DNA from 3 places in the Paenibacillus sp. MCAF9 genome. Region 1 is predicted to be linked to each of the others. Evidence: riboswitches for the same ligand, from Rfam matches in the RefSeq annotation. Region 1 holds a riboswitch; each other region holds the start of a gene.
The links. A riboswitch is a leader RNA that binds a small molecule or an ion and turns the genes downstream of it on or off. The one in region 1 is predicted to bind cyclic di-GMP.

Region 1 (2,203 bases):
TGTGTGTTCAAATCCTGAATGCCGTTCAAAAACTTAGCGACATTGTTATATCGTTCATTCATCGTTTCGAAAGCTTCAGTTAGCTTTGAAAACTGGTCTACTGTTTCATTTACCATCGAGACCACGCCAGCCATCTGCTGCGTGCCGTTATGAGATGATTGCTTCATATTTTGCATATCATTGTTTATGTATTCACTCGAGGCAGCAATTTGCTGAGAGCTTGCTGAGATTTCTTCGGTAACTGCCGAAATGGATGAAGCATCGTCATACTGCGACAGCAACACTTTTCTGCCCAGCTCCACTTGGCCATTTACATCCTCTGATGCTTTTCGATTAATACCAATCATATTATCCATATTATTCGAAATGTGGAGCACGGATTCGCTCACTTCAAGCGTAGCTTTAATCGTTTCTCGCAGCTGATCGCCCATATTAGCCAAATCATGGTCGAGGTCGCCAAATTCGTCAGAGCGAACGAGTTTTTCTTGACTTGTAAAATCATTATTGCCATATTGCTTAATTCTTTTTGTAATGCCTACAAGTCCTGTTCTAATTGATTGTGAGATGACAAAAATCATAATGGCAGGCAGAATAGCAAGCAAAATGACATTAATAAGAACAATTACGTTCGCACTGGATATGTCTTTATTAAGAAGCTTCTGCGTCGCGTTAGCGTCTGCGGTCAAACGCTCGTGCATTGTATCGTTGGAATAACTTAGAATGACGGTATATACGCTTATTAGATTGCTTATGCGGAGCGATTTCTCATCTGATGATAATCCACTCACGTCTGTATTCGTCACTTTCAAGTTATCTAATGCAAGCTTAAGAACATTAACCTGATTCGCATAATAAGGACCATCTTCCGTTGCAGGCGGATATTTCTTATCCATATCGATAAGCTGTTTCTCTAATTCATCGATGTTGGCAGGCATCGTTTCCAAATCCTTCATGATCAGCGTTGCATCGCTTTTGCCATTTTCAATGGCATCTACCATTAGAAGCATCACTTTCAGCAGCCTATTCGATATACCCTGATAATTGCGTTCAGCACGCTGCAATTCCTCTGAACCTTCGACCGAGGTTGCTACTGAATGATTTTGAAAATAAATCAAAACGCCCGAGCCTACATTAAAAAGTGTGATGATTGCGGTAACAAGCAATAATTTGCTCGTTATTTTCTTCAAACTCAATTTCTTAAACAGTATTTTTGCTCTCTCTATCCTATCCTTAAAAACCATCCTGCTTGCTCTCTCCTCTGTCTCCTGAAAACAAAAAAAGCTATCCAGCCACAGGAGGCGGACAGCTCAGTTAGCTTATTATCCTTCCGGCGGTCTGGCAGCCATAGTGCGTACACCTTAGGCCCATAACTTTGCGTCCTTGTCTTTCAACAAGTTTGCCTTTTTCAGTTTGTCTATTTTGTAGTTTACAACTTAAACCAGTATAGGACTATTTAGTGAGTTTGTCATCCCTTGAACCATATTTATTCTGTGGCTAAAAATAAGGTTGCATTGCAATAACGCCTTGCTAACGAATGAAAATAGGAGGTTTGGATGGAAATAACCGCAACGAGCAAAATATTTCGCACCGCTTCCCATTGTTTTTCCGTTAAATTTGGCAATCTGCTTGCAAATTGATTCGCTGAAGAGCGAATGACATGCTCTGTCAATAAATCTTGATGCGGATTTTCCTTCAAATGACCGGAAATGTCGAGCAGTTGATCGTTATTCGCATCGAGCTCCTCAAACATACTGGTATAAGATGCATATAATTCAATAGGCCCAACTAAATCGTCTGCTTCATCCTCTGGTTTCTTGAATACGATCTCAAAAAGCTTGCGTATTGATTCAAAATCGAGATTTGACTTTAAATCATCAATAATGAATAATAACGCAGCTTGGTTCAGAGAATATTTTTTCCCAGCTTTCGGACAATCGAAATAAGGTTTGAAATCTCGCTTTACCCAGTTTTGCATGGAGGTAATCGACAGATTCGAATATTCGATTAGTTGGCCCAACGCAGCAATTTCATGAAGTGAAAAGCCTTTAATCTCATTTCCTTTAATGAGCTTTTCCATAATTGGAGGCAGCAGCGTAGACATAAATGCAGGCAGTCCCGTGCCTTTCTCCAAATCACATTGATGCGTTTTGGTCCATGCGGCTTGCAGCACTTGCAGCGGCTTCAAATTATACTTTCCGTCCAG
Region 2 (2,203 bases), on a different contig from region 1:
GAAATTATTATGTAGAGAAAAAAATTGAAATTGTAATTTTATATATGGTATTGGAGTATTGCTAGTAATTCCCTGCTCCGTTCAATCATGATATGCTTAACTTGCAAATTCATAAAATGAGGAGAGATGTTGATATGCAAACATTTATTATGCTCGGATGTATTCTCATGGTGCTCGCGGTCGCAATTGGAGCTTTCGGCGCACATGCACTGAAAAGTAAGATCACACCGGACAAGCTGAAGGTTTATGAGGTCGGCGTACAGTATCACATCGCACATGCATTAGGTTTAATTCTGATTGGACTGCTCGCGGGTCAGTATCCGGGTGCTCAAATGATCATTACGGGCGGTTGGTTTTTGGTAGCGGGAATTATATTGTTCTCGGGAAGCCTATATGTACTTAGTGTTGCTAAAGCTCGGTTTTTTGGTCCAATTACACCGCTAGGCGGGCTTTCTTTTATGATTGGTTGGGTGCTTGTCGCTGTAGGTGTTCTTTAGGGAAATTGTTGAGCTTTTAATATTTAATATCTATCTTCTATGACCATTGTAAAGAATTTATTTATGTTTACATGAAATAGTGATGGAAAAGTATGAAGATTTTGAAAATATAGGTGCAACTCTATTAGTTTAAGACATAATTAACCAAAAATTATATTGATCTCCGAAAAATAAAATAGTAAAATGATTTCGATAGATGTAAATGTTTGCTAATAAGTTTGAAAATTTGTCCAAATTAAATATTGGCAAAACCATCGAAAGGTGGTGACGCAAAGCTATAGGGACTACTTCTTTCAAAGAAATGTCAGCCAGTTGCGAATTAATATGCAGAAGGTATACCTATGGTTATTTTTAGGTATGCCTTTTTGATTGTAAAAAATAGAGAGAAAAATGAATGGTGGAGAGTGGTACAGCATGAATAGGAAAGACCAGCCTAATATTAAAAGTTTATTTCCAAGTGAAGACGGCAACATAACGCAACGAAATTACATGTTAGATTTAATTGAACAGATTGTAAGTGGTGTTGATGAATTAAAAGATCCGGAATCGGTATTTCTTAAAGGAGAAAAAGAACGTGGTCCTCATTTCTATAAAGAACTAGCGGAGGTAAGCAGAATTCCCGCAATGGGAAATCCATTAGAAGAAGTCAATAAAGAACTCTTAAAATTGCTTCATGCTCATCCTTACCATACAAAATACTTTTTAACAAACATTTTACCTATGGCTAGTATTCCAGGTGTACTTGGCATGATTGCAGCGTTTATGGTTAATGGCAATAATTTATGGGATGTGTATGGTCCGGCGGCTGCGGAAGCTGAAGTGAAAGTCGTGGCGATGATGTCAGATCTCGTAGGCTATAATCCTTCTGAAAGCGGCGGATATACGACATGGGGCGGTCAAGGAGCTATATTCACTGGTTTAAGGCTGGCAATAAATAAAGCCTGTCCTACTGCAGCTCAAAACGGGGTTCCACAAAATTTATATGCCTTTTGTTCGGAAGCGGCCCATTACAGCCTTTATAAATCAGTTGAGGCTACAGGTCTAGGGAGCAAACATTTAATTAAAATCAGAACAAATGAAGATTCATCAATGGATGTAAATGATTTGAAAGAAAAGATGGAAAACGTCATTATGCACGGAGGCATCCCAATATACGTCGTTGCTACTACGGGTACGACTGATGCAATGGGTATTGATAACATAGATGACATTTATAAAATGACAGAGCTGCTCTCGCAGAAGCATAACATTCAAAGACCGCATATTCATGCCGACTCAGCTTTAGGTGGCTTTTTTGCATTTTATAATGATTACGATTTTGAAGGAAACCCTTTAAGCATTGAGAGTGATACGCTTGTTGCTCTAAAGTTGATTCAAGAGAGAATGCAGCATCTCATGAAAGCAGACTCGCTTTGTTTCGATTTTCAAAAACTGGGACAGACGCCTTATTCAACGAGCTTATTTTTAGTAAAAAATGCTGCTGATTTAAAGCTTCTTGATTTGGATCCAGATGAAACTCCTTATGTTGGACACCGTGGATATGGACAATATCACACCAGCTATACTCTTGAATGCTCAAGAATGGGAAGTTCCATCAGTATTTATAGCGCGCTATTAGCGTTTGGAATAGAAGGCTATCAAAAGCTGCTTGCCCAATTTGTTGAGGTGAATGTCACATTCAGAAAGACCTTGCAAAGAGAAATACC
Region 3 (2,203 bases), on a different contig from region 1:
TTAATGCCTTACATATCGCAGGTAGCTGTTGGCAAGCTTAAACAGTTGCATGTGTTTGGAAATGATTATCCAACTGTGGATGGCACTGGAGTGAGAGACTACATTCATGTAGTAGATCTAGCAAAGGGGCATGTAAAGGCACTGGAAAAGATGAGTAGAAAATCAAATGTGAATATATATAATCTTGGCACTGGGAATGGCTACAGTGTGTTAGAGATGATTGCAGCCTTCGAGAAGGTAACTGGTCAAAGCATTCCATACGAGGTCGTTAGTCGCAGACCTGGCGATATTGCTGTTTGTTATGCAGATACGCTGAAGGCAAATGTAGAATTGAATTGGTTTGCAACAAAAGGAATAGAAGAAATGTGCAGCGATACGTGGAGATGGCAATTTTCAAATCCGAATGGTTATGAAGAAGATGCACTGTTGAAATCTGAACTTGCAGCAAAATAATATACCGGATAGCTCTTTTAATAAAGCAACATTTTAGAGCTCCTAATTTGATCTGGCGGGCTCTATTTCCTTCCCCTGCTCCCTTTAACAATCATTAAATAAATTCGACAAAAAATGTAATTATCTTTCATTTTTGTGAGACAGGAAGCGACAGCATACGCAATTAAAGTGATTTATAATACATCTATAAACGAATGACAAGCATAGGGAGACGTTGAAATGCGTTTAGTATCTGGGCACCTTAAACGCATGGAGTCAGTGGTGCAACCGTCCCAAATTGAATGGGGGACATGGGAAAATGGTACTTACAAAATCAGAGGATAATCAGGATTTAGATATGGAATGGGTAGCATTAATCATGAATGCACGTTCTTTGGGGTTTAGCAAGGAAGATGTTAGAAAGGTATTACTATGTCTTGAAGAAAGCAAGAAAGATGATATACAAGAAACAGCCGTATAAAAGAAAATAAAGCGCTACTCTCGCTTTATTTTCCATTTATTGAATTCTAAAAATTCTTTAAACTGATCTTTGCTTACGCCAGAAGCCATTGCTTCTCGAACTAGATCGGCCCACTCGGTGTCTAGATTGTTTGTTTTACGATCATTGTTTTCATCGCTATTTAAAAATTCTTCAACCGTTACGTTTAATACTGCGCCTACCTTTTCGAGAAATTGAATCGAAGGATTTTGCTGAAGCCCTCGTTCAATAGAGCTTAAGTAAGATTTTGCGACGCCTGCCCGTTGCGACAACTCCGTTAGGGATAGGCCTTTTCTCTTGCGCAGCATCTGAATACGTTCTCCGATCATAGCAAACTCCCCCGTTATCTCTTCGTTGTAGACTAACACTATTATAACGAATAATTCTTAATTGCGAAAGCTTGTAAGTTTTAACGAATAAAAAATAAAATGACGTCTAAATTAGAAAAAAATAAGGTTAAACCCATTTCGAAATGTTGTTCTTATAAAAGAACGATGTTTCGTTTTATTTTGTGATATTTTGGTGAAAAAACGATTGACAACGTCTGTTTTCAAGTGTATTATTCAAATATGTTCTTTATTAAGAACTAAAAGACATTCAATGATGCTCGCATCTCGTTCGATTGAAGAACACGCTGGCTATCTAAATCGGAGGCACGAATGAGCGCAATAGCAGTCGTTTATGAAGTTGATCAGACAGCCCATGTGTTAGATCAGGGGAATAGACTGATGCAGCAATTATCACGGTTTCCTTGCAATACAGCTCAAGCATGGAATAAGAACAATGTGTTTGTTGGATGCCATAATCAATGGATTACACCAGAGTCTGTCGGGGAATGCAATCCCTATTATGATTCGGAAAGACGCTTAGTCATAAGTGCCGATGCAATTATTGATAACCGCATTGAGCTGTTTGAAGCATTAAATGTAGAGCTTGACCGTAGAGTGCAAATCACTGATGCCGAACTGATTTTACTCTCCTATGCGAAATGGGGGGTTGAGTCACCCAAGCATCTGATCGGTGATTTTGCTTTTATGATATGGGATGAAAGAGAACAAAGAGTGTTTGCTGCCAGAGACTTCTCAGGTTGTCGAACATTGTATTATCACTGGAACGGAAGCCGTCTAGCGATGTGCACGACGATGAAGCCGTTGCTGGAGCTGCCGGATGTTCCTAAACGGTTGAATGAGCAATGGATGGCACAGTACTTGGCCATTAGTACAGTCGTTGATGCTGTTGATATTACCCAAAGCGTGTATAAGGATATCTGGC

Region 2: linked by a shared signal. The riboswitch ahead of AB4Z45_RS26150 (pyridoxal phosphate-dependent decarboxylase family protein) and the one ahead of AB4Z45_RS13060 (methyl-accepting chemotaxis protein) in region 1 are both predicted to bind cyclic di-GMP.
Region 3: linked by a shared signal. The riboswitch ahead of AB4Z45_RS09905 (anti-repressor SinI family protein) and the one ahead of AB4Z45_RS13060 (methyl-accepting chemotaxis protein) in region 1 are both predicted to bind cyclic di-GMP.

The regions. Positions count from the first base shown of each region.
Region 1 is NZ_JBFREL010000006.1:172,608-174,810, forward strand. Features, by position in the region: gene AB4Z45_RS13060 (methyl-accepting chemotaxis protein) at 1-1,241, opposite strand, end outside; cyclic di-GMP riboswitch class I at 1,327-1,411, opposite strand; gene AB4Z45_RS13065 (DUF1836 domain-containing protein) at 1,484-2,203, opposite strand, start outside.
Region 2 is NZ_JBFREL010000027.1:36,143-38,345, reverse strand. Features, by position in the region: gene AB4Z45_RS26155 (DUF423 domain-containing protein) at 135-497, shown strand; cyclic di-GMP riboswitch class I at 732-817, shown strand; gene AB4Z45_RS26150 (pyridoxal phosphate-dependent decarboxylase family protein) at 912-2,203, shown strand, end outside.
Region 3 is NZ_JBFREL010000004.1:425,464-427,666, forward strand. Features, by position in the region: gene galE (UDP-glucose 4-epimerase GalE) at 1-453, shown strand, start outside; cyclic di-GMP riboswitch class II at 652-733, shown strand; gene AB4Z45_RS09905 (anti-repressor SinI family protein) at 752-913, shown strand; gene AB4Z45_RS09910 (helix-turn-helix domain-containing protein) at 928-1,260, opposite strand; gene AB4Z45_RS09915 (asparagine synthase-related protein) at 1,591-2,203, shown strand, end outside.